2 regions of the Amycolatopsis sp. NPDC059021 genome follow, and region 2 is predicted to be linked to the other one. Evidence: riboswitches for the same ligand, from Rfam matches in the RefSeq annotation. Region 2 holds a riboswitch; the other holds the start of a gene.
What was found. Region 2 has a riboswitch for S-adenosylhomocysteine ahead of metH (methionine synthase). Riboswitches for the same ligand answer to the same signal wherever they lie in the genome.

Region 1: it holds a riboswitch for S-adenosylhomocysteine, as region 2 does, so the genes downstream of both, ahcY (adenosylhomocysteinase) here and metH (methionine synthase) in region 2, are expected to answer to the same signal.

Annotation. Positions count from the first base shown of each region.
Region 1 is NZ_JBHYIQ010000098.1:6,610-21,549, reverse strand. It holds gene ACFWX1_RS38500 (MBL fold metallo-hydrolase) at 1-581, opposite strand, end outside; gene ACFWX1_RS38495 (MarR family winged helix-turn-helix transcriptional regulator) at 683-1,213, shown strand; gene ribA (GTP cyclohydrolase II) at 1,215-1,847, opposite strand; gene ACFWX1_RS38485 (MarR family winged helix-turn-helix transcriptional regulator) at 1,901-2,389, shown strand; gene ACFWX1_RS38480 (LysE family translocator) at 2,399-3,028, shown strand; gene ACFWX1_RS38475 (cobalamin-independent methionine synthase II family protein) at 3,045-4,112, opposite strand; gene ACFWX1_RS38470 (FAD-dependent oxidoreductase) at 4,256-5,374, opposite strand; gene ACFWX1_RS38465 (DUF3040 domain-containing protein) at 5,657-5,917, shown strand; gene ACFWX1_RS38460 (DNA polymerase IV) at 5,967-7,004, shown strand; gene ACFWX1_RS38455 (MSMEG_1061 family FMN-dependent PPOX-type flavoprotein) at 7,009-7,695, opposite strand; gene ACFWX1_RS38450 (PDR/VanB family oxidoreductase) at 7,726-8,700, opposite strand; gene ACFWX1_RS38445 (TetR/AcrR family transcriptional regulator C-terminal domain-containing protein) at 8,770-9,423, shown strand; gene ACFWX1_RS38440 (TetR/AcrR family transcriptional regulator) at 9,420-10,136, opposite strand; gene ACFWX1_RS38435 (diiron oxygenase) at 10,222-11,118, shown strand; gene ACFWX1_RS38430 (BPL-N domain-containing protein) at 11,227-11,976, shown strand; S-adenosyl-L-homocysteine riboswitch at 12,008-12,086, shown strand; gene ahcY (adenosylhomocysteinase) at 12,212-13,672, shown strand; gene ACFWX1_RS38420 (hypothetical protein) at 13,807-13,962, shown strand; gene ACFWX1_RS38415 (cation transporter) at 14,021-14,680, opposite strand; gene ACFWX1_RS38410 (ArsR/SmtB family transcription factor) at 14,677-14,940, opposite strand, start outside.
Region 2 is NZ_JBHYIQ010000059.1:26,992-41,931, forward strand. It holds gene ACFWX1_RS29680 (dipeptide ABC transporter ATP-binding protein) at 1-364, opposite strand, end outside; gene ACFWX1_RS29685 (ABC transporter substrate-binding protein) at 361-2,037, opposite strand; gene ACFWX1_RS29690 (ABC transporter permease) at 2,049-3,044, opposite strand; gene ACFWX1_RS29695 (ABC transporter permease) at 3,044-3,982, opposite strand; gene ACFWX1_RS29700 (GNAT family N-acetyltransferase) at 4,226-4,807, shown strand; gene ACFWX1_RS29705 (hypothetical protein) at 4,781-5,605, opposite strand; gene ACFWX1_RS29710 (DUF222 domain-containing protein) at 5,733-6,992, opposite strand; gene ACFWX1_RS29715 (hypothetical protein) at 7,272-7,412, shown strand; gene ACFWX1_RS29720 (transposase) at 7,475-7,939, shown strand; gene ACFWX1_RS29725 (hypothetical protein) at 7,861-8,358, shown strand; gene metH (methionine synthase) at 8,368-11,991, opposite strand; S-adenosyl-L-homocysteine riboswitch at 12,006-12,083, opposite strand; gene ACFWX1_RS29735 (hypothetical protein) at 12,349-12,807, shown strand; gene ACFWX1_RS29740 (TetR/AcrR family transcriptional regulator) at 12,814-13,383, opposite strand; gene ACFWX1_RS29745 (FBP domain-containing protein) at 13,455-13,949, shown strand; gene ACFWX1_RS29750 (GDSL-type esterase/lipase family protein) at 13,946-14,940, shown strand, end outside.

The DNA.
Region 1 (14,940 bases), on a different contig from region 2:
TACAACGCGGCCTCGGCCTCGACGAGGTCGCCGGCGTAGAGGATCTTCTGCCGGGGCAGCCAGGCGACGATGTCGCCCTCGGTGTGCCCGCGCCCGCAGTACTGGAGCACCAGGTCGCCCCGGTCACCGCCGAGGTCGATGGTGAGCCGGTCGGAGAAGGTCAGCGTCGGCCAGGTGAGCCCTGGCACCGATTCCGCGCCCTTCGCCAGCCGCGGCATCCGGCCGAACTCGCTCTCCCAGTCCTCCTTGCCGCGCTCGGCGACCAGGGCGCGGGTGTTCTCGTGCGCGACGATCACCTCGGCGTCGAACGCGGACGCGCCGAGCACCCGTACCGCGTGATAATGCGAAAGAACCAGATACCGCACGGGTTTGTCGGTGTGCTCGCGCAGTTTCGCGAGCCATTCGGCCGCGGCGACCGGCGTCGCGAGCGCTTCGAAGCAGACGAGGAAGTCCTCGCCCTCGATCGCCCCGATGTTGGGGTCTCCCTCGGCCGTGAGCGCGTACACGCCGTCGGCGAGCACCTCGAGCGTCTGCTGCTTCTCGCCGAGGTCCGCCGAGGAGGCGAAGGCCTTCTTGGTCATGACGAGCACTCCCTCGTACTAGTCAAAGGTTTGACCATTCTCGGTGCCAGGCTAGCCCCGCACCCCCGCCGGAGGGAAGACCTTTGGCTTAGCCTGTGCGGATGACCGAGGAACCGGCCGAGCTCGACTACCTCTCGTTCGTGGACTACGCGGTCGAGAAGACCCACGGCGAGCTGCCCGCGATCGACCCCGCCGCGATGCGTCTCGGGCTGACCCTGCACCGGCTGGTCAGCGCGCTCGTCTACGACTGGGAATCGACCGTGCACCGCCCGCGCGGGTGGAGCTGGGCGGGTTTCCGGGTGCTGTTCGTGCTGTGGCTGGCGGGGCCGCTGGAGGCCCGGCACGTCGCCCGGCTCTCCGGAATGAGCCGGGCCGCGGTGTCCGCGCTGGTCAACACGCTGGAGCGGGACGAGCTGGTCTTGCGAACCCCGGCCGAGCACGACCGCCGCGCGGTGCAGCTGAGTCTCACCGACGCGGGGCACGACGCCGTCGTCGGCGCGTACCAGGACCACAACGCGCGCGAACGGGCCTGGGCCTCGTCGCTGACCGAACAGGAGCAGACCGTCCTCATCGGACTGCTGGAGAAACTGACCACCGGTTCCGCGGCCGCGGCGGCGAAACGGCGATCGTGATTCAGCTGGCCAGTCCGGGCAGCGTAAGACTGTGGCCGGTCTGTTCCGCCTTCGCCCGCAGGTAGCGGACATTGCTCTCGGTCGCGAACACCCCGGTCGGCACACATTCGCGCAACGCGATCCCCGCGGCCCGCAACTGCTCGGCCTTGTCGGGGTTGTTCGACAGGAGATCCACTCGCGTGACGCCGAGCGCGCGCAGCATCTGCGCGGCGACGGTGTAGTCGCGGGCGTCCTCGGGCAGGCCGAGCGCGGTGTTCGCCGCGTAGGTGTCGAGCCCTTCGTCCTGCAGCGCGTACGCGTCGAGCTTGTTGTAGAGCCCGATGCCCCGGCCTTCCTGCCGGAGGTAGAGCAGATAACCGCCGGTCTCGGAGATCCGCGCGACCGCCTCGCGCAGCTGCGGGCCGCAGTCGCACCGCGCCGACCCGAAGACGTCGCCGGTCAGGCACTCGGAATGGATCCGCACCAGCGGGACGTTGTCCCCGGGAGTACCGAACGCGAACGCCAGATGCTCCGCGCCGTCGACGAGCCCGTGAAAGGTGACGGCTTCGCCCTCGGCCTCGAAACCGGCGAAGCGCAGCGGAATTCGCACCCGGGTCCGGACCTCGGCGACGGTGTCGGCGCTGTCAGCACTCATGATCGAACCCTACAGCTTTGTTCAAATTCGAACAACAAGTTACTATTGACACCATGGGCGATGTGCGCGGGCTCACCGAACGCGAACTGGAGACCTGGCAGGGTTTCCTCGCGGCGAGCACGCTGCTCACCCGGCTGGTCGAACAGCAGCTCAAGGACGACGCCGGGCTGTCACATCCCCAGTACGAGGTGCTCGCGCGGCTCGCGGCGGCGGACGGCTGCCTCCGGATGACCGAGCTGGCGGGCGCCGCGCTGACGTCCAAGAGCGGGCTGACGTATCAGGTCGCGCAGCTGGAGAAGGCGGGGCTGGTCGGCCGCCGGTCCTGTGCCGGGGACGACCGCGGCGTGATCGCGTTCCTCACCGACCGCGGCAGGGCGGAACTGCGGGCGGCGGCCGCCGGGCACGCGGCGCTGGTCCGCGAGCTGTTCGTCGACGGGCTCACCGAAGAGCAGTTTTCCGGACTGCGCAAGGGAGTCCAGGCCCTGCGCGCGCACCTGGGAGACAGCGGAAAACCGGTCGGCGCACAGACCGCGGATCGGTAGGATCCGGGCATGGTCTCCGCCGCCACCGCGTTGTCGTTCGCGCTCGTCGTCCTGCTCGGTGCCATGCTCCCCGGCCCGGATTTCGTGGTCGTGACGCGAAGTTCCCTCGTCGGCGGGCGCCGCGCGGGCATCGCCGCCGGGATCGGGATCGCGTGCGGGGTCTTCGCCTGGGTGGTGGCGATCGCCTTCGGCGTGGCCGCGGTGCTGGCCGCCTCGGCGGCGGCGTTCACCGTGGTGAAGCTGATCGGCGCGGCCTACCTGATCTTCCTCGGCGTCAAGGCGTGGCTCGCCGTCCGCCGTGGCGACTATCAGGAACTTCGCGAGAACGGCCCGAAAAAGCTCACCACGTGGGCGGGGTTCCGCCAGGGCCTGCTGACCAATCTGCTCAACCCGAAGGTCGCGGTCTACTTCCTGGCGCTGGTCCCCCAGTTCCTCCCGCGGTCGGCGTCGACGGCGCAGGTCCTCGAACTCGCCGTCCTCGCCCTCGCCTCGACCGTGGCGTGGTTCATGACGCTCGCGGTCGTGGTCGGCCTGCTGCGCCGGTTCCTCACCAGGGCCAGGGTCCGGCGCGCGCTGGACGCCGTGATGGGCTCGCTGCTCGTCGCGCTCGGCGTCCGGGTCGCCGCCCAGAGCGCCTAGCGCGACGAGCGAACGGTCAGCCCACGCCGAGGGTTTCGGCGGCCTGGCGGGTGCCTTCGACCCTGGCCGCGATCTTCGCGAACGCCGTGTCCCGCGACGTCGAAACGTCATCGGCGAACGGCGAGAAACCACAGTCGTCACAGGTGCCGAGCCGGTCCACCGGGATGTGCCGCGCCGCCGCGAGCACCCGGTCGCGGACCTCCTCGGCGGTCTCGACCCGCGGATCGATCGGATCGGTGACGCCGACGAAGACCCGCTGATCCGGCCGCAGGTGCTCGGCGATGATCCGCAGTGCCTTCTCGGGGTCGTCCTCGCTGGCGAGCTGGACGTAGACCCGGCCGACGTTCAGCCGGAACAGCGTCGGCAGCAGCCCGGAGTAGTCGACGTCGAGGCTGTGCACCGAATCCTGGTCCCCGCCGGGGCAGGTGTGCACGCCGATCCGCTGCCGCTCCTGCTCGGTGAACCGCTCGAGCACCTGGTTGTTCAGCTCGACGAACGACCGCAGCAACTCGCCCGAGGGGTCCAGCTTCAGCGAAAGACGTCCCTCGGTGAAGTCGATCTGGACGCTGTCCGCGCCCGCGTCGAGGCTGCGCCGGATGTCGGCCGCGGCCTCGTCCACCAGATCGGCCACGAACTGGTCGTGGCTGTAGCCCTCGATCCCGTCCGGCGGGTAGATCAGCCCGATCGCCGACGCCGCGATCACCGCCTGCTTCACCGGCTTGCCGGTCAGTTTCTTCGCCCGCACAAGGTATTCGTCCGCATAGGTCTGGTACCGGAAGGGCCCGGCCGTCAGCTTCGGCAGCTGACGGGTGTGCCCATCGGCGAACGGGATGACGACCCCGTCCGGCGCCAGCGAGTCCGATCCCGCCAGCGGATAGGTCGCGAAGCTCGGCTTCCCCTGCTCGCCGTCGGTGAGCACCGGGGAGCCGGTCTCCTCGAGGCGGCCGATCGTTTCGGCCAGCGCCTTGGCTTCCAGCTCGGCCAGGGCGTTCGCGTCGATCCGGCCGGCGGCGAAGTCACCGAGCCCGGACACGAGGTAGGCGGGCCGCGGGATGCTGCCGATGGGTTCGGTGGGAATGGTCAAGGATCCTCCAGTGGATGTCGCCCGGCGCCGGATCACAGCTGGTCACCAATCCCGCACAAATTACCGTGCGGAAAGGGTTTTCCCGGGTTCCCGCCACCAGTACCGCCCATCCGGACGAATTCGAGCGCTCGACCGGCCTGCCGTCAGGCCGATTTCGGAACGTAGGCGGGGAGGGCGTCGAGGCTGTGGCGAACGGCTTCGGCGCCATACTCGAACATCTGCCGCTCGTAGTCGCCGACCGCAGCGAGGAGGTCCTGACGTCCCTCGGCGGCCTCGATCAGGCGACGGCGCAGCAGATCGGCGTCACGCAGCGCGGTGTTCGCGCCGTTGCCGCCGGTCGGGGAAGTGGCGTGGATGGCGTCGCCGAGCAGCGTGACCGGACCGGGTGCCCAGCGCTCGCCGGGCTCGACCACCCGGATGGACAGCAGGGTGCTGTTGTCCGGGTCGGCCTCCTCGATGAGCGCCCGCAGCTCCGGATGCCATCCCGCCATCCTGGACAACGCGGCTTCCTGCGGGGTCAGGTCGCTGAGCGAGCCGTCCGGCGGCAGGATCATGGCCCAGCGCACGTAGTCGCGGATATCGGGGAGCGTCACCTCGGGCGCCAGCTTCTCGGCCGCCTCCTTCGGCGGAGTACGGAACCGCATCGCGCCGAGCAGCAGGCTCACCCCGTCCCCGGCGATCTTCCCGCCATAGGCCCGGGACAGTCCGGCGAAGCGGTCGGACAGCGGCGTACGGCCGATGACGAACCGGACACCAGTGTCGGCCGGGGTGGTCCCCGGTGACAACACCGAGCGGACCGCGGAATTGACTCCGTCCGCGCCGACGAGCAGGTCGGCGGTGGCCGCGCCACCGTGTGCGAACCGGGCTTCGACAGTGCCTTCGTCCAGTACGTCGTAGCCGGTCAGCGCGGCTCCGGTGTGCACCGTGAGCCCGGTCAGCAGCAGACACCGGAGCACGTGCCGGTCGACCACGATCCCGCTCTTGGCGGGCCCGAGCTCGCCGATCTCATTCAGCCGCGGGTCCAGGGCCAGCCGCTCGACGTAGGCGTCACTGACCACCTCGTCCAGCAGCGGGTGCAGGCGCGGCGGCAGACAGCTTCGCAGCGCCTCGAACCCCACCGGGTTCAGCACGAGCCGGTAGCCCTGGAACCGCGCGGTGATCGCCGGGTCCCGCTCGTACACCTCGGCCTCGATCCCGGCACCACGCAGACCCTGCGCCAGGCACAGACCTCCCAGGCCGGCACCGACGACGGAAACTCGCATCCCTACCTCCAGAACTGGTCTCTCGAACGCGGCTCAGGCGACTGGGCAGGGTCAGGAAACCGACTTGACGAACTTAGTTCGTGTTGACGATCTAAGTTCTACTGGAGGACTCGGCGCGCGTCAAGCCGATAGTGATCCACACCCCGGGCATCTGCCGCCCACCACCCCCGAAAGTGTCCATTGTGGACCGACGAGCCGAATAGGGCGTTATACGGTTATTTCCCCTCGCGGGTGGGTATTCCCCAGGTGACTGCCGGGTCCGGCGCCGAAGGAGGCTACGCGATGCTCAGCCGTCACGACCGCCACGAGCTGGACAAGATCGAGCACTGGTTCGAGACGACCGATCCGGAGCTCGCGGAGATGCTGCGGTCGGCGAAGCCCGCGGCGTCGCGGCGGCTGACGGCCCTGGCGATCGCGCTCGGCGCGGCGGCCCTCGTACTGCCGGTCGTGGGCGTGCTGACCTCCACGGTCCCGCTCATCCTGTACGCCGTCCCGGCCGCGGGCGGCGCGATCTGGGCCTACGCCGCGCGACGCCATCGCTGACCCGGGCTCCGGGTGCGCCGGGGGCGGGCGCTCCCGCACACTGGACCGCGTGTCCGCCACCGCCTGGGTCCTGCACTTCGACCTCGACCAGTTCATCGCCGCGGTCGAGATCGCGCGTCATCCCGAACTGCGCGGCCGCCCGGTGGTCGTCGGCGGCACCGGCGACGTGACCGAGCGGGCCGTCGTGGCGACCGCGTCGTACGAGGCGCGGGAGTTCGGGATCCAGTCCGGAATGCCCCTGCGGACCGCGGCGAAGCGCTGCCCGGAAGCCGTTTTCCTGCCGGCCGACGCGCCCGCGTACGAGGAGGTGTCGGAGCGGGTGATGGCGGTGCTGCGCGAGTTCCCGGTGGTCGTCGAGGTGCTCGGCTGGGACGAGGCGTTCCTCGGCGCGGTCACCGACGAGCCCGAAACGCTCGCGGCCGACGTCCGCAGCGCCGTCGCCGAGCGGACCGGTCTGTCCTCTTCGGTCGGGATCGGCGACAACAAGCTGCGCGCGAAACTCGCCACCGGATTCGGCAAACCGGCCGGGATTTTCCGGCTCACGCAGGAGAACTGGTGGGACGTGATGGCCGAGCGCCCCACCGACGCGCTCTGGGGTATCGGCCGCAAGACCGCCAAGAAGCTCGCGGAGGCCGGCCTGCACACGGTGCTGGATCTCGCCGGGGCCTCCCCCGGTGACCTCGCCGCGCGGTTTGGCCCCCGGCTCGGCCCGTGGTACCGGCTGCTCGCCGGCGGAATCGGCGACGCCGAGGTCACCGCGACGCCGTGGGTGGCCAAGTCCCGCAGCCGCGAAACCACCTTCCAGCAGAACCTGACCGACCCCGGCGCCGTGGCGGCCGAGGTGGCCACGCTGGCCCAGCGTGTCGCCGAGGACGTGTCCGAAGAGGGCAGACCGGCCGCGCGCGTCGCGGTCAAGGTGCGCTTCGCCCCGTTCCTGACCCACACGCACAGCGTCACCCTGCCCGAGCCGACCGCCGACGCCGCCGAGATCGAGCGCGCGGCCGGGACGGTGCTGGCGATGTTCGAGCTCACCAAACCGGTGCGGCTGCTCGGCGTCCGCGCCGAGTTCCCTGTCGTGACCGATTAGCTGGTCAGTAGAGCTCGGTGCGGTAGGCGTGTTCGAGGAGCCCGTCCAGCCCACGGGCCTGCTCGCCGAGGACGCGCTCCATCTTCCCGGCGTTCTCCGCGACGTTCAGCGAACTGAAGGTGCCGCCCACCGTCACCGCGTCGGCCAGACCACGCTTGTCACCCTCCCAGAGCTTCGCGCGGATCAACGCCTTGCCGCACTGGCCGAACACCTCGCGCACCCGCACGATCGTGGCCAGTACGGCGGGTTTGCCGTCGGCGCCGAGCCGCTCCAGCAGCCCGGGGTCGTCGGTGACGAACGCGTCGCCGTTGACACGCAGGGTTTCGCGCAGCCCCGGGACCAGGAACACCATGCCGACACCCGGATTGCGGGCGAGGTTCTCGAAGGTGTCCGCGGACTTGTTGCCTGGCCGGTCCGGGATGGCCAGTGTCCACGGGTCCAGGACGCGCACCGCGCCCGGCGGATCGCCTTTCGGGCTGGTGTCCAGGTGCCCGGCCTCGTCGGAACTGGCGAGGACGAAGAACGTGCTGTGCGCGATGAACCGCATGGCGAACTCGCCGAGGCACGGTTCCTTCTTCTCCGCGATGAACGGGGCCGGGTGACCGATGATCTCCCGCACCCTGGCCATGTCGATGGGCCGGTAGTCGTCGGCCGCCGTACGAACGGGAGCGCTGTCGAGGTCGGCACTCATCGCAATTCTCCTTATCGCTACTGGGTTTCGTCAGAGGTCGAGGACCAGCCGCTGGCCGAGCGCCCGCGACACGCACGGGTACATCACGTCGCCGGAGACGCGGTCGTCCCCGGAGAGGATGTCGTCGCGGTGATCGGGTTCGCCGTCGAGCACCCGGGTTTCACAGATGCCGCAGATGCCTTCCCGGCAGGACCCGGTCACCGGCAGGCCTTCCTCCTCCAGCACACCGAGCACGCTGCGGTCGGCGGGGACGGTCACCGTCCGGTCCGACCGGGCGCACCGCACCTCGATCGCGGTGTTCGGTCGCGCCGGTTTGGGACGGGCCTTGAACCGCTCCGCGTGCACGACATCGGGACCCCAGTGCGCGGCGCCCTCCTCGACCGCGGTCAGCAGCCGTTCCGGGCCGCACACGTAGATCTCCGTGCCGGGCCGCGGCCGGCCGAGCCACTCGCCCAGCGGGATCCGGCCCGCCCGGTCTCCCGGGTAGAGCCGCACCCGGTCCCCGTAAGGCCGGAGTTCGCCGAGAAACGCCATCGAATCCGCGGCCCGGCCGCCGTACACGAGTTGCCACGGCACTCCCCCGGCCTCGGCTTCGGCCACCATCGGGAGGATCGGCGTGATCCCGATCCCGCCCGCCACGAACAGATACGCCGCCGCGGGGCCGAAACCGAAGTTGTCCCGCGGCCCGCGCACGCGCACCGGCTGGCCGGGACGGAGGAACGCGTGCACGTACTCCGATCCGCCCCGGCTGTTCCGCTCGCGCAACACGCCGATGCGATAGCAGGACCTGTCCCCGGGCGATCCGCACAGCGAGTACTGCCGGGAAATCCCCGTCGGCAGCACCAGTTCGAGGTGCGCGCCGGGACGCCACGGCGGCAGCTCGCGCCCGTCCGCGGCACACAGCTCGACCGAGACCACGCCGATGGCCTCCCAGCGCAGCTGGCGCACGACCATCGCCAGCCCGGTCTCTTCGGTGCGTGCCCGCACCGGAGCCACACTCGTCATGACCACTCCAAAAATTACGTTAACAACGTTATCGCTCGTGAATTCCAATGTAGTGATATCATCGTTAACGTGTCAACGAGCGCCGCTGGAGCGGAGACGAGGAGCAAGGCCCGGGTACGGGCGGAGACGGTGGCGCGCGCCGCGCTCGCACTGGTCGGCACCGACGGGCTGGACGCGCTGACCATGCGCAAGCTCGCCACCGGCCTCGGCGTGCAGCTTCCGACGATCTATCGCCTGTTCGACGGCAAGCAGGCCCTGCTCGACGAGATGGCCGAAACGATCACGGCCGATCTGTCCGGCAGGCTCCGCTTCGAGAGCGACGAGTGGGCGGAGAACATCGCGGCGCTCGCCCGGGAATTCCGCGAGGTCCTGCTGGCGCAGCGGGACGGGGCCCGCATCGTCGGCGGCAGCTACGTGACGAAGCAGCACACGATGTCCGTCGCCGACCGCACGCTGGCGATGCTCGAGGCCGCGGGCTTCGGCGAGGAAACCGCGCTCTGGGCACTCACCACGATCTTCAGCTTCATCCTCGGCGAGACGCTCGAACAGCAGGGCGCGAGCGGCACCGAAACCGAAACGCTCACCGCGGCGCTGGACACCACGACCTACCCCCGCCTCTCGGCCACGACGGTCGGCCGGTTCCTCGACTTCGACGCGCGCTTCGAGTTCGGGCTGCGCGTCCTGGTGGCCGGACTGCGCGCGGAACTCGGCGAAGGCGCTTAATCCATCCCGTCGGGCAGCGGCAGCGGCTGGTCGGGGTCGAGTTCGACGCCGCGGGTGCGCAACGTGTGGTCGAGCATCGCCCAGATCGTGCCGGACAGCTGCTCGGACAGCTCGGCCTTGGTCAGTTCACCCGGATGGTCGAGCCACCGGGTGGTGGCCGATTCGACGTACCCGACCAGGCCGAAGGCGACCGTGTCCGCCGGGGCGGTGTCGAGCCCGAACGCCGCGAGGTACCCGGCGAAGAGCTTGCTCAGGTGCAGCGCGATCGCGGAGCGGATGTCGGGCAGCGCGCCGGTTTCCCCGCTGCTGCGCACCGTCCGCAGCAGGTAGCGGTGCAACTGGGCGTGCTCGGTGAGCCAGCGCAGATGGGTGCCGATGGCGGCGGCGATCATCTCCCGCGGTGAGCCCTGGGGGCGCCACAGCGGTGCCAGTTCGGCGGTCACCAGCTCGGCGGCGCGCTGGGCGATGGCGCGCTGCAGGTCGGACGCGTCGGCGAAATGCCGGTACAGCCGCGTGCGGGCGACGCCGGCGCGCTCGGCGATCTGCTCCGTCGACACGCCGGGGCCGTGTTCGGCGATCGCCTCGAGCGCCGCCTCGACGAACTCGGCCCGCCGCCGCTCCTGCTGCCCCGCCCAGCGGGCCGCCCGTCCGTCGACCTTGTTCGCGGCGGGCTTCGGGACGGGCTTCCTGGTGTTCGCGGCGGGCACAGCCATGGGACAAGCCTACTCACCGGCCCCGGGACGGGTGTACGCTGCGGAGGTACCTAGTACGTCGCGTACCCCATACTTGGAGATCGCCATGGCCGTCGAGATCCAGCCCCAGGATCGGGATGTCACCGCCGCGCGCCTGCTGAAAAGCTCGGTGAAGAACTCGTACGACCCGTACGTCGACATCGACTGGGACGCCCCGCTCGTCGACGGCAAGGCGTTCATGCCACTGGAACGAGTTTCGCTGTACGGCACGCCGCTGTGGGACAGGCTGACGCCGGAGCAGCGCATCGAACTGTCCAAGCACGAGATCTCCAGCATCATGAGCGTCGGGCTGTGGTTCGAGATCGTGCTGATGCAGCTGCTCGCCCGCTACGTCTACAACCTCGACGCCCGCACCGAGCACGCGCAGTACGCGCTCACCGAGATCGGGGACGAGACCCGGCATTCGGTGATGTTCGCGCGGACGGCCGAACGGCTCGGCGTGCCCCGCTACGGCGTTCCCGAGATCGTGCGCAGGCTGGGCAAGGTCTTCGCCGCCACCGCCGCCGGGCCGTCGATGTTCGCCGCGGTGCTGGTGGCCGAGGAGACCACCGACCGGCTGCAGCGGTCCATGATGGACGACGACGGCATCCAGCCGCTGATCCGCGCGGTGAACCGGATCCACGTGGTCGAAGAGGCCCGCCACGTCCGGTTCGCGAAGGAGGAGGTGCTGCGGACGGTGCCGCGGCTGTCCCGTTCCGGCCTTCGCTGGCATCGCGCCCGCACCGCCCTGGTCTCCTACGGCGTCGTCGACACCCTCGTCGACCCGCGCGTCTATCGCAGCGTCGGGATCGATCCCCGGGAGGGCCGGGCCGCCGCGCTGGCCAATCCGCACTTCCGCGAGACCCGCCGGTGGATGGCCGAGAAGATCGTGCCGTTCCTGCGGGACGCGGGGCTCATCGGCGGGCGGTCCGAACGGATCTGGCGCGGCGCGTATCTCCTTTGACCGGCCTGGATCCGGCGCGGCCGGGGTGCACCGGAAGAGGCCTTCAGCACACCACGGACTCACCACCGCGCGGCTAGCCTTGACGCACTGTCCCCTGTGGAGGTGGCCGTGCGAAGACGGACTCTGCTCATCGGCGCCGGTGCCGTCGTGGCCGCCGGCGGGCTCGGCTGGGCCGGGGTCGCCGGCTTCACGTCCGACGACCGTCCGCTCGCCCTCGTCTACCGCGGCCCGGCCGCCTGCGAGGGCTGCGCCGAGGCCGTCGCGACGTTGCTGCGGGGCACCACCACGCCGTTGCGAGTCGAGTACTGCGGGCCGGGCGAAGCGACACCACTCACCCGTGCCTCGCTCGACAAGGCCGTCCTCTACGCGCAGCCCGGAGGCGGCAGCCTGGACGACGGCTGGCGGAAGATGCGCCGCTACGCCGACGACATCCGTGGCTGGGTCGCCGACGGCGGCCGCTACGTGGGCTTCTGCCTCGGCGGTTACCTCGCCGGGGCCACCCCGGGGTTCAACCTGCTGCCCGGCGACACCGACCAGTACATCGCCTCCCGCAAGGCCAGCGTGCGCACCACGCAGGACACCGTGGTGACGGTGTCCTGGCGCGGCCGGGACCGGACGGTGTACTTCCAGGACGGCCCGGAGTTCAAGCTGCGCCCCGGTTCGGGCGCGAACGTGCTCGCCACCTACGACACCGGAACCCCGGCCGCGGTCGTCGTCGCCCACGGGAAGGGCCGGGTCGGCGTGGTCGGGCCCCATCCGGAGGCGGACGCGACCTGGTACCGCTCGGCGAAGCTCGCGATGCCCGGCGGCGGGGAGGGCGACCTCGGCCGCGATCTGGTCGAGACGACGCTGGCTTGACACTCCCCGGCGGCTTTGCCACTCTGGTTTCCGGGCCGAGAGGCGCTGCGACGGAATTCTTTCCGCCACGCTCGGCCCACGATCACGACTCCCAAGGGCGCCTCCTGAACTCAGGAGGCGCCTTCGTGCATTCGAGACAAGAAAAGCACTGACCCGCCCCTGAGCGGGCATTTCCGTCCTGCGCGGGAATGCCCTGATTCCTCCTGCCCTTGTCCAGCCGAGAAGAGAGCGAGAAATGAGCGAGAAACTGCGGGAGATCAACGGAATCGACTTCGCCGTCGCGGATCTGGCACTGGCCGGGGCCGGCCGGATCCAGCTGCGGCTCGCGGAACACGAGATGCCCGGCCTGATGGCCATCCGCGAGGAGTACGCCGCCGCGCAGCCGCTCAAGGGCGCCCGGATCGCGGGTTCGCTGCACATGACGGTGCAGACCGCGGTGCTGATCGAGACGCTGGTGGCGCTCGGCGCCGAGGTCCGGTGGGTTTCGTGCAACATCTTCTCGACCCAGGACGAGGCCGCCGCGGCCGTCGTCGTCGGGCCCGACGGCACCCCGGACCGTCCACAAGGGACTTCGGTGTTCGCCTGGAAGGGCGAGACGCTCGACGAGTACTGGTGGTGCACCGACCAGCTTTTCCGGTTCCCCGGCGGGAAGACGCCGAACATGATCCTCGACGACGGCGGTGACGCGACACTGCTGGTCCACAAGGGAGTCGAGTTCGAGGCGGCGGGCGCGGTCCCCCAGGCCGGCGACGACGAACCCGAGGAGTACCGGATCATCCTGCGCACGCTGGCCGAAAGCCTGGCCGCCGACGGGCAGCGGTTCACCCGCATGGCCGCCGAAATCCGCGGTGTCACCGAGGAAACCACCAACGGCGTCAAGCGGCTCTACAAGCTGGCACGCGACGGTGAGCTCCTGTTCCCCGCGATGAACGTCAACGACTCGGTCACGAAGTCCAAGTTCGACAACAAGTACGGGATCCGGCACTCGCTCGTCGACGGGCTCAACCGCGCCACCGACGTCATGATCGGCGGCAAGCAGGTCGTCGTGTGCGGCTACGGCGACGTCGGCAAGGGCGCGGTGGAGGCGTTGCGCGGACAGGGCGCGCGTGTCGCGGTCACCGAGATCGACCCGATCTGCGCGCTCCAGGCGTCCATGGACGGCCTCGACGTCGTCGAACTGGACGACGTCCTCGAACGCGGTGACATCTTCATCACCACCACCGGCAACTTCAACATCATCATGGCCGACCAGCTGGCCCGGATGAAGCACAACGCGATCGTCGCCAACGTCGGGCACTTCGACAACGAGATCGACATGGCCGGGCTGGCGAAGATCCCGGGCATCGTCAAGACCGAGATCAAACCGCAGGTGCACGAATGGCGCTTCCCTGACGGGCACGCGATCATCGTGCTGTCCGAGGGCAGGCTGATGAACCTCGGCAACGCCACCGGTCACCCGTCGTTCGTGATGTCGAACTCCTTCACCAACCAGGCGATCGCGCAGATCGAGCTGTTCAGCAAGCCGGGCCAGTACAGCACCGAGGTGCACCGCCTGCCGAAGCAGCTCGACGAGAAGGTCGCGCGGCTGCACCTCGACGCGCTCGGCGTGAAGCTGACCAAGCTCACCAAGGAGCAGGCCGACTACATCGGTGTCGACGTCGAAGGCCCGTACAAGCTGGAGCACTACCGGTACTGAGCGAGATTGCGCCGAATGCCGCACCGGCTGCTCCGAACGGCGCGTTTCCCTTGCGGTGCGGCGGAAACCCTCCTTCCACGCGCCCGTCCGGGACCCCTTCCCGGGCGGGCAGTGAGGAGAAGGAGCGTGACGACGTGATCATCCTCGGTGTGATCCTGCTGGTCGTGGGATTCGTGACCGGCATCCAGGTGCTCTGGACGATCGGCATCATCCTCGCGGTGGCCGGCGCCGCACTGGCCGTGCTCGGCGCGACCGGGCGGCAGATCGGCGGCCGCGCGCACTGGTACTGACCCGCGCCCCGCGCACTACCCGGTGCCGAGCGCCCCCATCGTGGCGCTCGGCACCGGGTCAGCAGCAGTGCTCGCCGCGCCAGGCGGTCCTGCCCTCCCTGACCGCGACGACGGCGATCGCCAGCGCGACCACCGGATCCGCCCACCACCAGCCGAACAGCCCATTCAGCAGCAGACCGGCCAGCAGCACGCCGGAAAGCCCGGTGCAGAGCAGTGTCTGCCGGGAATCGGCGACCGCGCTCGCGGAACCGAGTTCGCGGCCCGCACGGCGTTGCGCGGCCGAAAGCAGCGGCATCACCGCGAGCGAGACGGCGGCCAGCACGATCCCGGTGACCGACGGCCGGGCCTCCCCCGCCCCGGCGAACGTCCGGACCGCGTCCACGGTGACGTAGCAGGCGAGCCCGAAGAAGGACAACGCGATCACCTTGAGCGCCAAGCGTTCCCGCGCTTCCGGGTCCCGTCCGGAGAACTGCCAGGCGACTGCGGTGGCAGACGCCACCTCGACCACCGAGTCGAGCCCGAAACCGATCAGCGCCGCCGAAGACGCCCGCGATCCGGCGATCAGCGCGACCATCGCCTCGACGACGTTGTAGCCGATCGTCGCCGCCACGAGCAGCCGGATCCGGCGGACGAGCACCGCCCGGCGGTCCACGGTGAGTACGCGGGACTCCCCCGCGCAGCACCCGTCCGGGCAGCCTCCGGCGGGCGCGGGGATCACGCGTCACTCCCGACGCGGTCCTCGTCGGCACAGTCGTCGGCGGGCTCGACGGCGAGCACGACCTGGACGAGTTCACGCAGCGCGCGGGCCAGATGCGCGTCGGCGAGTTCGTACCGCACCGAACGGCCCTCGTAGCTCGCCACCACGAGCCCGCAGCCCCGCAGGCAGGACAGGTGGTTGGAGACGTTCGACCGGCTCAGCTCCAATTCGGCGGCCAGCCTGCCGGGATAGCGGGGCCCGTCCAGCAACGCCGTCAGGAT
Region 2 (14,940 bases):
GCTGATCACCGATGGAGAACACCGGGTTCAGCGCGCTCATGGGTTCCTGGAACACCATGCCGACGTCGTTGCCGCGCACCGCCCGCAACTCGGCCGCGGTCATCGCGAACAGGTCCCGCCCCGCCAGCAGCGCCCGGCCGGTCACCTCCGCGTTCGCCGGGAGCAGGCCCAGCAACGACATCGCGGTGACGGTCTTGCCCGAGCCGGACTCCCCGACCACGGCGACGACTTCCCCCGCGGCCACCGTGTAGCGGACCGAGCGCACCGCCCGCGTCGTCCCGAACGAGACCGAGACGTCCCGCAGTTCCAGCAAAGCGGCCTCGCCGCCCGGCCGGGCCGACTCGGTCGGCGAGGCGCCGGTCACTGGATCAGCCCGAACTGCCGGTGATCGGCGTAGGCGGGGAACCGGCCGATCACGACGTTGCCGAACTTGGACCCGTGCAGGAACGAGTTACGGGTGTAGATGAGCGGCACGACCGCCGAATCGGCGAGGATCTTCTTGTCCAGCTCGACCCACTTCTTCGCGGCGGCCGCCGGATCGATCGTGGCCTGCGCCTCGGTGATCAGCCGATCCACGTCGGGGTTGTTGTACCGCGATTCGTTGTACCCGCCGTTGCCGATCTCGGTCGACTGGAACAGCGGCTGGATGTTGGCGTTGGCGCTCGGGATGTCCGGCTGCCACGAGGCCAGCGTCAGGTCGAAGTCCGAGAGGCCCTTGGTGTCCACTTCGGACGTATAGGTGTCCTCGTCCAGCGCCTTGATGGTGATCTTGATGCCCGCCCTGGCGAGCGAGGCCTGGATCGCGGCGGCCTTCTCCGGGAAGCTGTTCTCGTTCTTCGTCGCCAGCACCAGCCCGTCGAGCCCGTTCGGCAGGCCCGCCTCGGCCAGCAACTGCTTGGCCTTCTCCGGATCGCCTTCCGGTTTCGCCGGGTACAGGTCGAACTGCTCGCGGCCGGCGATGCCGGGGGTGATCAGCGTGGTCGCGATGTCCCCGGCCAGCCGGGCGCTGCCCGCGCTCGCGACCTGGTAGGCGGCCTTGTCCACGGCGTACTGGAAAGCCTTGCGCACCTTGGGGTCGGCCAGCTTGCCGCGCTGGGTGTTCAGCGAAAGGTAGGCCAGCGCACCGGATTCCGAGGTGACCAGCCGGGACTTCGCCGAGGCGTTGGCCTGGATCTGCGCCAGCTGGGCGGGCGAGGCGAAGGAGAGGCCGAACGCGGCCTGGTCGTTGCCGCTGTCGTCGATCAGCCGCTTGGAGATCACCGTGGTGTCCTGGCCGAGCTGGGTCACGATGGTGTCCGGGTTCGCCTGGCGCGTGTCGTCGGTCTTGCGGTCCCAGTTCGGGTTGCGGACCAGCCTGCCCTCCTTGCCGCGCTCGTACTTCTCCACCTGGTACGGCCCGGACGTGATCGGGTGCTCGCCGTAGTTCGGCTCGGCGCCCTTGCCCTTCGGCACCGGCGCGAACGCGGGCGTGCTGGCGACCCAGTTCCAGTCACCGTAAGGACGGGACAGGTGGAAGACGATGGTCTTGGCATCCGGGGTCTGGATCGTGTCCAGCTCCTTGCCGCCGTCGAAGGGACCCTTGTACGCCAGCCCCGGCGAGAGCAGATCCTTGTGGTAGCTGAGGCCGCCGGAGAACGCGGCGGCGAACGACCGCTCGAGCCCCCATTTGACGTCCTCGGCCTTGATCGGCGTGCCGTCGCTGTATTTCAGGTTGTCCTTCAGGGTGAAGGTCCAGGTCTTGCCGCCGTCGCTCGGCGTACCGGTGTCGGTGGCCAGATCGGGGACGATCGTGGTGTCCTGCCCCGGCGCGACCTTCCACGAGGTCAGTCTGCGATGCACGAAACTGAGCGCCGAGACCACCAGGTTCGAGCTCTTCGCCGGGTCGTACTGCTGCGAAGGCGCGTCGGACAGCAGGTACAGCGTGCCGCCCGGCTTCACGCTCCCGCCCTGGCCCGACGGCTGGTCGTTCGCACCGCAGGCGGTGAGCGCCGTGGCCGCGACCACCACCCCGGCGACGACCTTCAGCACGCGGTTCATGGGTTCCCCTCTCACGTCAGCCGCGCTCGCGGATCGAGCGCGCCGTAGCACAGGTCGACAAGGAAGTTCACGATCGTCACGAGCACGGCGGAGAACAACGTCACGCCGAGCAGGACGGGCAGGTTCATCGAGGCGATGCCGTCGACGAGCAGCCTGCCGACGCCCGCCATCCCGAAGATCCGTTCGGTGATCACGGTTCCGGCGAGCAGCGCGCCGAGATCGACGCCGAACACGGTGATCACCGGCAGCAGCACATTGCGCAGCGCGTGCCTGCCGATCACCTTCCGTTCGGTGAGGCCCTTGGCCCGCGCGGTGCGGATGAAGTCCTCGCCCAGGGTCTCCAGCATCTGGCCGCGGGTCAGCCGGGCGTAGATCGCGGCGTGCAGGAACGCCAGCACCAGCCACGGCAGCACGAGATGCCAGGCCCATTGCACCGGGTTCTCGGTGATCGGGACGTAGCCGGACTTCGGCACCACGTCCAATGCGAACGCGAAGATCGTGATGCCGATCATTCCGGCGAGGTAGGCGGGCATCGACACCCCGGCCATCGCGATCCCCATGGTGATCCGGTCCCACGCCGTACCGCGGCGCAGCGCGGAAAGCACGCCGAGACCGACACCGGTGACGATCCAGAGCACCGCGGCCCCCGCCGCGACCGAGAAACTCACCTCGATCCGGCCGCCGATCTCAGCCAGCACCGTGACGTTGTTCTGGAAGTCGTAGCCGAAACACGGTGCGGCGCACTGGATCGCGGCGGCACCGGTGCCGAACGTCCGCCCGGCGAAGATGCCCGCGACGAAGTCGAGGAACTGCCGGTACCACGGCACGTCGAAGCCCATGAACTCCTTGGCCAGCGCCAGACTCTCGGGCGAGCACGGCCGGCCGCACGCCATCCGGGCCGGGTCGGCGGGCAGCAGGTAGAACACCACGAACGTGATGAAGGTGACGATCAGCAGGACGAGGGCCATCCCGGCGAACCGGGTCAGCACGAACCGGGCGGTGCGCATCAGCCCCGTCCTCCCGACCGCGGGTCGAGGGTGTCGCGGATGCCGTCGCCGACGACGTTGAACGCGAGGGTGACCAGGAACAGCAGCGTGCCGGGGAACAGCAGGTACATCGGATCGGTCTGGAAGTAGTCGATCGCGGTGCTGATGGTGCGTCCCCAGCTCGGTGTCGGCGGCAGCACGCCGACGCCGAGGAACGACAACGCCGCCTCGCTGCCGATCATCGACGGAATGCTGAGGCTCGCGACGACGATGATCGGCGCCCACAGATTGGGAAGCAGCTCACGGGAGAACACGTGCCACGGCCCGCCGCCCATCGCCTTCGCCGCCGACACGAAGTCGCGTTTGCTCAGTGTCAGTGCCTGCGCCCGCACGATCCGCGCGACGCGCGGCCAGCCGAACAGCCCCAGCACCACGATCAGCAGCAGCTGCCGCGGGAACTCGACCGGGGCGACCGCGCCCAGCGCGATCATGAAGATCAGGTACGGGAATCCGAGGATCACGTCCGCGGTCCAGGTGACCACGCGGTCCCACCAGCCGCCGAGATAACCGGCGCTCGCCCCGATCAGCACGCCCAGCAGGGTGGCGAGCACGGTCGCGCCGAGCCCGACCAGCAGCGAGGTCCGCGCGCCATGGGCGACCAGCGCGAACAGGTCGATGCCGGTCAGCGGTTCGACGCCGAACCAGTGCGCTGTACTGATCCCGCCGAGCGGGCCCGCCGGGAGCCCGGTCGGCCCGAGGTTCCCGATGTCCGGCTGGAGGCTCTGCCCCTCGATCAGCGTCAGCAGATCGGCCGCGACGGCCAGGAACACGATCAGCACCACCACGATCGCGCAGACCAGGGTCCAGCGGCCGGCGCGGATCGCGCGCCACAACGCGGCGGGCACCGAGCGCACCGCCGTCGGCGGAGCGCCGGCGGCGGACGGCAGGGGGTCGGGCACGGCACCTACTCGGTTCATCTGATCGGGTGACGGACACGGACCCTAGGGAAAGAATTTTCCCGAACCCAATTCCCCCAGTGACCGTCCCAGCCGGTGGACACCGTGATAGTGCGCGCTGCCAGGGCAGCCGGTGCCGGTGCCGGCACAGTCAGCGAGCGTAGCGCGTCGCGCGAAGGCACCGGAAGTCCCGAATCAGCCACGGTCGCCGCTTGACCGGGTCGCCCCCGTTGCGATGATCAGCGCATGACACAACCCGTTCTGCACACGCCACGGCTCGAACTCGTGCCGCTGGCCGACGAGCATCTCGAGTGGGAGATCGAACTGGACTCCGATCCCGAGGTGATGCGGTATCTCGACGGCCGGGCCTCCACCCGCGCCGAAGTCGAAGCGGCACACCGCCGCCGGCTCGCCGCCGCGCTCGAAGTGCCCGGCCTCGGCCTGTGGGCCGGTTTCGCCGAGGACGGGTTCGTCGGCTGGTGGCTCCTGCGCCCGCCCCACGGCCCGGATCAGCCCCAGGTCGACGGCGAGGCGGATCTCGGTTTCCGGCTGCTGCGCCGCCGATGGCGCCGCGGCTACGCCACCGAGGGCGCGCGCGAACTCCTCCGCTACGGCTTCGCCGACCTCGGGCTCGACCGCGTCTTCGCGCAGACGCTGGCCGTCAACACGCCTTCGCGTGCCACCATGGCCGCCGCCGGGCTCTCGTTCGTCCGCGCCTTCCCGTGTTCCGGAGGCGACGAGAATCTGGTCCCCGGCATCGCCCAAGGTGAGGTCGAGTACGCGATCACCCGCGCCACGTGGTTACGGATGACCGAACAGCAGTCCTGACCTCCGCTGATCGCCCAGCTTCCGTTCGGGCGTCGCGAACGCTCCGTTGCCGACGATGAACGTCCCGAACGGAGCGTTCGGGACGCCCAGGGCCGCAGCGCGGCACCCCCGCCACCGGCGTCCGGGCAGGTGGGCGATGTCGCGAATGGCAGATTGGGGTTGTGTGTTCGTGGTGGGTAAGGGTTTTCCAGCGTGTTGTGAGGGTGGAGATGGCGCGTTCGCTGAGGGCGCGTAGGCGGGTGTGGTGCAGGTTGTCGGTGTGCGGGGGGTGGCTGGCCTTGGCGGCCGGGGTTTCAGGCCGTGGCGGGCGGTGGCGCAGAGTGGGTCGGTGCTGTTGAGGTGGCGGGCGGCGCCGAGGTCGTTGCGGGAGCCGGGCACGACGTCGGAGATCCAGAGGGGGGGGGACCCGTCGGGGGTGGTCAGGAATGGGATGTTGCCGCCGAAGGCGCGGTGTTTGCCGGAGTACCACAGGTGCACGGTCTGGCCGCGGTTTTCCCTTTGGTTTTGGTGGTGGTGGCCGTGACGCGGTCGGTGTGGATGAGGGTGCCGTCCAGGATCACGTGCGTGTCGCCCCGGGGTGTGACGGTCGGCGAGGATCTGCTGTAGGTCGGGGGCGTGGGTGGCCAGGGCGGTGATGCCTTCGTGCAGGTAGCGGTAGGCGGTGGCGATGCTGATCTTGTGGTCGGTGGCGAGCCGGTGTCCGGGGATGGTGTCGCGGAACCAGCGCAGTACCAGCACCGCCTGCCGGAACGGGGTCAGCTCGTGCGCCACATTGAGGGTGGCATTGTGGGTGATCACGTGGGGTCCTCTGGATCCTCGGGCTTGATCTTCGCAAATCCAGGGGCCCACGCCTCAACCCAGCACAACACACCCCCCACCATCCCCACTGAGAAAAACCTCAATGGGGATGGTGGGAAAGAGCTACCTATGCGGTGATGGGTAGGTGGAGGATGTTGCGTCTGGGTGTGCGTAACGGATCCACGTAATCTGGCGGAATGAACTCCGGGAGTCCGTCCTCGGCGATGCGGACCGACCAGTCGGCTTTGTGCAAGAGTCGGTGATGTGCGCCGCAGAGCAGCACGAGATTCCGGAGGACGGTGAGTCCGCCGTTCATCCACTCGAGCAAATGGTGGGCGTCGCAATGCCGAGGCTTGCGATGACAGCCCGGGAAAGCGCAGCCGCCGTCCCGGATGATCAGCGCTTTGCGTAGTGCGGGGGTGACCAATCGCTTGGCTCTGCCGAGATCAAGGGGTTCGCCCTTGGTGCCGAGGACTGCGGGGATGATCTGGCTGTCGCAGGCGAGCATGCGGGCTTCGGTGGCGGAGATCTGCGAGACCATGTCCAGGCAGGCGGTGCCCAGCTTGGACTTCAGATCCTCCAGGGTCACCGTGACCAGGAGCTGGGCGCGGTCGCCGCCGGGCACGTCCGGCACGTTCGCGAGCATCGCGACGGCCTCGCCGAAGGCTTCCCCGTACCGCTGGGAAGGTGACCGCAGGTCCGGCCACTTGTCCTCCCCGGCAGGCCGGGGTGGGGCCAGGGGGTCGAGGAGGGTGCTCAGCCGGGTTCCGGTGATGGGGTCGAGCTGTCCGTCGATGTCGAACCAGCCGTCTTTCCGCTGTCGTACCCGTAGTTCCGGCTTCCGTTCCGGCGGATCCGGGTCCTTCGGTGGCTTCCCGTCCTGGTCCATCCGCGCCAGCAACTCGTCAGCGGCCTTCACCACTTCCTGAGGTGTCGCGTGGCGGGCCAGTTCGACAAGGATCTTCTCGGCCTTGCTTCTGTCCTCTTCGGACACAAAGCTCGGTACCTTCTTCAGGAACTGGAGAATACGGTCGCTGTGGTGCGGGCCGATCTCGCCGTCGAGTGCGGCGGCGCCGGTTGCTGGCGCCACCGCGGGGAGTTCGGTACCGTCGATGTTACGGCCGGGATTCAACCCGTGGGCCCGATCGAGATACTTTTTGGCGTCACCACGCGACATCCGCCCCACATGCGCGAACCACGCCGCGGTGGAGCCGTACCCGTACAGTTTGGACGCGCCGCGTGAGTCGATCTCCGCGAGGTAGTGGCCGAGTTCGGCGTCCAGGCGCCACAAGGACTCCAGTCGGGTACGCACCTCGTCGGCGAGTTCACGACCGGATTGCCGCCACAGCTCCTGCGGCGGTTCCAGAGTGGACAGATTCCCGGACACACCACCATCATACCGCGCCGGATAGAACATATGTGCGACACGAATGGGTGAACTAAGTGCTTTCGACTCTCGCGGTTATGCGGGTGTTTTCCCCAGACAAGGTGGATGGCGTGGATTTGGTGGTTGGGTCGGGTCGGCACGATATTGGGCTGCAATGAGGACGCGGCGGAGTTTGGTGACCATGTCGTGGTAGCTGGGGTGTTTTTCGTTGTGTACCAGGGTGCGCGGGCTCGGTGTTCTGCTGTGACGAGGGGTGAGTGGCCGGCGAGGTGGTACCAGATGATGACGAGACTCTGGGCGATCATGGCGAGCGGAGCGGTGCGCTGGACGGCTTTTTCGGTGCGGTTGCGGGCCTCTCCGGCACCAGTGGTGTGCTTGGCGTCGGCGAAGGCGACCTCGACGGACCATCGCGAGGCGTAGCGTTCGATGATGGTGGCGGTGGGAGTGGTCAGGTCGGTGCTGACCAGGGCCAGGGGTGGTTTGTGTGGCTCGGTGATCAAGATCGCGCGCACGGGCCGGGAGCGGAAGACGCAAACACGTCAGCGTGCTACGGGCCGAACGTGACCGCACTGGCGGTCTATCTGCCGACGTATCAGCACATTCCGGCCGCGCGGACCGCCCGGCTTCTCGCTGACATGCTGGGCCTGCCGGTCTCGACCGGCTGGGTCGCCGGTGTCCTCGCCCCGGTCGCCAGCGAGCCGGACGAATTCGCCGAATGCCTCGTCCGGCAACTACGGGGAACGCCGGTGGCGCACTTCGGCGAAACCGGTCTCCCGCAACCTCCTGATACGCCTACGCGACTACCAGGACCATGTAACGGGTTCAGCGCTCATGCCGACGACTGTGCGATCGGCAAAGGAACAGACCCATGTCACTCAAAAGCTTCGCTGTGCTCGCCGTGGTCGTGGCCGCGCTTCTCAGCGGTCTCGCCGTTTACATCGCCGTAGTCAAACGGCCTCATGCGTCGTCGGCTGGTGGTCAGCCAGCCCCGGCGACCTTCACGCTCCGCGGTTCGGTGACCATCAACAACAATCTGGCCGGCTCGATCGGTTACGACGGAACATCGTGCCGCGGCGGAGGTGGCTTCTCCGACCTGACTCCGGGCACCGCCGTGGTGGTCGCGAACGGAACCGGGCAGATCCTGGCGACCGGTTCACTGGGCACCACTCTCACCGCGGTGACGACCATGTCGGCACCGCTCGCAGGACTCCCCGCGGCGCCGTTCGTCACGGGGTGTGTACTGAGCTTCGCCGTGCGCGACGTACCGGATGGACTACCTTCCTATGTTCTGACGATCTCTCACCGGGGTTCACGCGTTATCCCGGCCTCGGAAGCGCATGATGGCGTGCGGCTCGTTATCGGGTGACGCCGCGGATCAGCTCACGCCGCCCTCGGGTTCGTAGGCGAGGTTGGGCCGCAGCCAGTGCTCGATCTCGGCAACGTCGAGACCGCGCCGCCGCGCGTAGTCCTCGATCTGGTCGCGGCCGAGCCGTCCCACGGTGAAATAGCGCGAATCCGGATGCGCGAAGATCAGCCCGCTGACGCTGGCCGCCGGGGTCATCGCGAACGACGTCGTCAGGCCCATCCCGATCGATTCGGCGTCGAGCAGGTCGAACAGCTGCCGCTTGAGGCTGTGGTCGGGGCTCGCCGGGTAGCCCAGCGCCGGGCGGATGCCGCGGAACCGCTCGGCGTGCAGGTCTTCGAGCGCGGGTTCGGCGCCGGGCTCGAACCAGTCGCGGCGGGCCTTCAGGTGGAGGTACTCGGCGAACGCTTCCGCGAGGCGATCCGCCAGCGCTTTCACCATGATCGCGCGGTAGTCGTCGTGCTCGGCCTCGTAGCCGGCGGCGAGGTCTTCGGCGCCGTGGATGGCCACCGCGAAGCCGCCGAGGTGATCGCCCTCGGGCGCGACGTAGTCCGCGAGGCAGCGGTTCGGCCTGCCCGTGGGCTTTTCGGTCTGCTGACGCAACATCGGGAACTCGACGCCGTTCTCGAGCAGGATGTCGTCGCCCTTGGCTTGCGCGGGCCAGAAGGCATAGGCGCCCTCGGCCCGGAAAAGCTCCTTTTCGACGATCTCGTCGAGCAGAACGTTCGCTTCGTCGTACAGCTCACGGGCGACCGGCTGGTCCAGGATGGCCGGGTACTTGCCCTTCAGTTCCCAGGCCAGGAAGAAGAACTGCCAGTCGATCATCTCGCGCAGTTCGGCCAGGCCGGGCCGGACGACCCGCAGCCCGGTGAACGCGGGCGTCGGGACGTCGTCGAACGAGACGCGCTCGGGATTCGCGCGCGCCTGTTCCAGGGTCAGCAGGGGGCGCTGTTGCCGGTTCGCGTGCTGCTCGCGCAGGCGTTCCTGCTCGTCGCGGTTGGCCACCGCGAGCGCCTCGGCCCGCTCGGGGTCGAGCAGATCCGAGACGACACCCACCACGCGCGACGCGTCGAGCACGTGCACCGTCGTCCCGTCGTAGGCCGGGGCGATCCGCACGGCGGTGTGCTGCCGCGAGGTAGTGGCGCCGCCGATCAGCAGCGGCAGTTTCAGCCCGCGCCGCGCCATTTCCGTGGCCACGTTGACCATTTCGTCCAGGGACGGGGTGATCAGCCCGGACAGCCCGACCGCGTCGGCGCCCTCGGCGATCGCGGTGTCGAGGATCTTCCCGGCCGGGACCATCACCCCGAGGTCGATGACCTCGTAGTTGTTGCAGCCCAGCACGACGCCGACGATGTTCTTGCCGATGTCGTGCACGTCGCCCTTCACCGTCGCGAGCACGATCTTTCCGTTGCCGTGCCCGGAAACGACGTTGCCCGCGAGCCGGGCCTGTTCCTTCTCCTCCTCCATGAACGGCTCGAGGTAGGCGACGGAACGCTTCATCACGCGCGCGCTCTTGACCACCTGCGGCAGGAACATCTTGCCCGAGCCGAACAGGTCGCCGACGATCTTCATCCCGTCCATGAGCGGGCCTTCGATCACTTCGAGGGGGCGCGCCATGGCCTGCCGGGCTTCCTCGGTGTCCTCCTCGATGAAGTCGACGATGCCGTGCACGAGCGCGTGCGAGAGCCGCTCCGCCACCGGCGCCTCGCGCCACGACAGGTCCACCTCGCGGCGGGTACCCCGCCCGCTGACCGTCTCGGCGAAGGAGACCAGCCTGTCGGTGGCGTCCGGCCGCCGGTCGAACAGCACGTCCTCGACGAGTTCGAGCAGGTCGGCGGGAATGTCCTGGTACACCGCGAGCTGCCCGGCGTTGACGATGCCCATGTCCAGCCCGGCCTTCACGGCGTGGAAGAGGAACGCGGAGTGCATCGCCTCGCGCACGACGTTGTTGCCGCGGAAGGAGAACGACAGGTTCGAGATGCCGCCGCTCGTGTGCGCGCCGGGACACCGCTCCTTGATCCGCGGCAGCGCGTCGATGAACGCCTTGGCGTAGCCGTTGTGCTCGGAGATGCCGGTGGCGACCGCGAGCACGTTCGGGTCGAAGATGATGTCCTCGCCCGCGAACCCGGCCCGCTGGGTGAGCAGATCGTAGGCACGGGCGCAGATCTCGACCTTGCGGTCGGCGGTGTCGGCCTGGCCCCGCTCGTCGAAGGCCATGACCACCACGCCCGCGCCGTAGTCACGGACGCGCCGCGCGTGCTCCAGGAACTGCTCCTCGCCCTCCTTCAGGCTGATCGAGTTGACGATTCCCTTGCCCTGCACGCATTTGAGCCCGGCTTCCAGGACCGTCCACTTGGAACTGTCGATCATGATCGGGATACGGGCCACCTCGGGCTCGGTCGCGATCAGGTTCAGGAACGTGGTCATCGCCTGCTCGCTGTCGAGCAGATCGGCGTCCATGTTGACGTCGAGCACGTTGGCGCCGCCACGGACCTGCTCCAGCGCGACGTCCACGGCGGCCTGGTGATCGCCCGCCTCGATGAGCTTGCGGAACCGCGCCGAGCCGGTGACGTTGGTCCGCTCCCCGATCATCGCGAACCCGGTGTCCTCGCCGATCTCCCACGGTTCGAGGCCGCTGAACCGGGTCCGCGCGGCCGGCACCGGCACCGGCCGGGGAGCCGCGCCGCGCACCGCCTTCGCGATCTCGGCGATGTGGTCCGGGGTGGTGCCGCAGCAGCCGCCCACGATGTTCGCCATCCCGGACGCGGCGAAGTCGCCGAGCAGCCTTCCGGTCTCCTCCGGCGTCTGGTCGTAGCCGCCGAACGCGTTCGGCAGGCCCGCGTTCGGGTGACAGGCGGTGTAGGTGCCCGCGAGCCGGGACAGTTCGGCGATGTGCGGCCGCATCTCCTCGGCGCCCAGCGAGCAGTTCACGCCGACGACCAGCGGCGCGGCGTGCTCGATCGAGCGCCAGAACGCCTCGACGGTCTGCCCGGACAGCGTGCGCCCGCTCAGGTCGACGATCGTCACGGAGATCCACAGCGGCAGGTGCGGGGCGACCTCGCGGGCGGCCGCGATCGCCGCCTTCGCGTTGAGCGTGTCGAAGATGGTCTCGACGAGCAGCAGGTCGACACCGCCGTCGGCCAGCGCCTGGATCTGCTCGGCGTACGCGGCGTACACCTCGTCGAAGGACACTGCCCGGTACGCGGGGTCTTCCACTTTCGGGGACAAGGAAAGCGTGACGTTGAGCGGCCCGATCGACCCGGCGACGAACCGGCCGCCGAACTCGTCCGCGGCCTGGCGCGCCAGCTCGGCGGCGCGCAGGTTCATCTCGCGGACCAGCGATTCCAGCCCGTAGTCGGCCTGGCCGATGCTGGTGGCGGTGAAGGTGTTGGTGGTGGTGACGTCCGCACCCGCGGCGAGATACTGGCGGTGCACGTCGAGGACCACGTCCGGCCGGGTGAGATTGAGCAGGTCCGGGTCGCCGGTGACGTCCTTGGGGTGCTCGGTGAAGCGGTCGCCGCGGTAGTCGGCCGGGGTCAGCCCCGCGTTCTGGAGCATCGTGCCCCACGCGCCGTCCAGCACCACCACGCGCTGGTCCAGAAGCTCCCGCAATGCCGTCTCGCCCGTCGCGGCCACAGCCCACCTCCCGTTACAGGGAGGCGCCCTTGCGGATGATGGTGCGAGCCGAGCGTGGCGGGCCTTCGCCCGTTGCAGCGCCTCTCGGCTCGGTACCCAGGGTAGTGGGCGGCGCAAGTTGCGCGCCAACCTTCCCATCCTTTGCGAACCGGGCTCCTCGTGGACGGCCGGTGTCGCGGCGAACACGGAGCGATCATCCGAGTACTGGGAGTACTTCCCGTGACCACCGTGCGCACGGCAGAATAGAAGACTTGTAGCTCTCCCCCTCTAGCGACGATGCTGCCGCCGATTTCCCCCGAAAAATCCGGCGGACAGTTTCACGCCGTGCCCCCGCTGCCGAACGGAGTGAAACCTGCCATGTTCGTGATTTCCACCCGGGCGATGTACCCCTGGATCGCCGAGGTCGCCGGCAACGCCGTGACCTTCCGCCGTGCCCCGGAGGCCGACCAAGCCCATCCCGAATACCGCCTGCCCCGCGTGTGGAGCGGGCACGGTCTCGCCATGCCGGAGGCCGACCTCCCCGGATTCGCCGTGGCGCTGGCCGAGGCGATGCGGTCGCCGAACTACTGGCACGCCAGGGCCTGCCAGGCCGATTCCGGCGCCGACGACACCGAACTGTGGTCGGAGCCCTGGTACGACGTCGACGACGAATTCGTGTACATCAGCGGTCCGTGCGGGCAGGCGGGCGCCGACCCCGGTTACCGGCCCGGCCGCGCCTTCGCCATTTCCCTGCCCCATCTCCGCGGGCTGCGGATCCGGGTCGCCGCTTATGTGCGCGCCCACGATGACCTCCGGTCCGTCGCGCGAACGCACTGAGGCCGGTCACGGGGACGGCCAGTTTTCGAGGACGGCGTCGAGGGCGTCCAGAGCCCGCGTCCACGACGCGTCCGCCCCGCGCGAGGTGTGCCGGAACCCGCCCGCGCGCTCCAAGCTCACGTAACCGTGGAACGTGCTGTGCAGCAGCCGCACCGCGTCCGTCTGGTCGGGCTCGGAAAGCGCGTAGCCGCGCAGGATCGCCCGGGTCAGCTCCGCGTGCCTGCGCGCGGCGGCAGGGTCCGCCGACTTCTCGTCGAGGTCGTACTGCATCGCGGCGTATCTCCCCGGATGCTTCTTCGCGTAGTCGCGGTAGGCGTTCGCGAACGCCACGAGCGCCGCTTTTCCCGCACGCCCCGCCAGCGCGTCGGCGGCCTTGTCGGCCAGCTCGTTCAGCGCCAGTGCCGCCACTCGTGTCTTCAGGTCCCGCGCGTTCCTGATGTGCGAGTACAGGCTCGCGTCCTTCACACCGAAACCGCGCGCGAGCGCGGAGACGGTCACGTTCTCGAAGCCGATCTCGTCGGCCAGGTCCGCCGCCGCCCTGGTCAGGCGTTCGGCGGTCACCCCCGCACGTGCCATGCGTCACCCTTTCGTTCCCTAGAGCATTAAACCATTTGCCTAGGGATCCTAGGAAGGGTTAGCTTGCCAGCATGAGACCCGTTACCGAGCGCGAGATCCGCGCGTCGTTCGTCAACTGCAGCAAGGGCGAGGCGAAGCGGCTGGCCGTGCCCCGGGATCTCGCCACCTGGCCGTGGGACGATCTGGACTTCCTCGGCTGGCGGGACCCCGCCGCGCCGGACCGCGCCTACCTGGTCACCGAGTCCGGCGACGAGTTGGTCGGTGTCGCGCTGCGCCGGGCCACCCCGCCCGCCGGGATCGCCAGGAGCAACCTCTGCTCGCTGTGCCTGACCACGCATTCGGGCGGCGGCGTTTCGCTGATGACGGCGCGCAAGACGGGCAAGGAAGGCCAGCAGGGCAACTCGGTCGGATCGTACTTCTGCACCGATCTGGCGTGTTCGCTCTACCTGCGCGGCAAGAAGAAGGTCGCGTCCGGTGAGCGGATCCGCGAATCCCTGACGCTGGAGGAGCAGATCGACCGGGCCAAGACGAAGCTCGCCGCGTTCCTGGCCAAGGTCACCGCATGACCGGCTGGATCACCACCCCGATCGGCGCCGGCCTCGTGTCCGGTGCGCTCGAACTGGAGCGCACCGGACACGGCGTGCTGCCACACCGGTTGCCGGCGTCGGCGAGGAAGCGCTTTCCCGACGGGTATCTGGCGATGGTGGCGGCCCAGCCCACCGGTGTGCGGCTGGTCTTCCGCACCAGGGCCACCGCCGTCGAACTGGACGTACTGCCCACGAAAAGCAGCTACCAGGGGATGCCCGCGCCGCCGGAGGGCCGGTACGACCTCCTCGTCGACGGCCGCCCGGCGGGCGTGGCGACGGTGCCCGGCGGCAACGTCCACGTCCTCGACATGGCCACCCGGTCCGCGGTCACCCGTCCCGGGGAGCCGGGAACGGCCCGGTTCGCGGGCCTGCCGGGGCACCTGAAGGACGTCGAAATCTGGTTGCCGCACAACGAGATCACCGAGCTGATCGCGTTGCGCACCGACGCGCCGGTCGAGCTGGTTCCCGATCGCGGCCGCCGGACGTGGCTGCACCACGGCAGTTCGATCAGCCACGGTGCCAACGCCGACGGCCCGACCGCGGCCTGGCCCTCGATCGCCGCCGCCCGCGCCGGCGTCGACCTGGTCAACCTGAGCCTGCGGGGCAACGCGCTCCTCGATCCGTTCACCGCGCGCGCCATCCGCGACGCGCCCGCGGACCTGATCAGCCTCAAGATCGGCATCAACCTGGTCAACGCCGATCTGCTGCGCCCGCGCGCGTTCTCCCCCGCGGTCCACGGTTTCCTCGACACCATCCGGGACGGGCATCCGGCCACCCCGCTACTGGTGGTGTCCCCGATCCTGTGCCCCATCCACGAGGACACGCCCGGCCCCGGCGCCGTGGACTTCGACGGCGAGACGCTCGTTTTCCGGGCCACCGGCGATCCCGGCGACCGTTCCGGGCGGCTGACGCTCACCTACATCCGCGACGAACTCGCCCGTGTCGTCGGGGAACGGGCGGCCGAAGACCC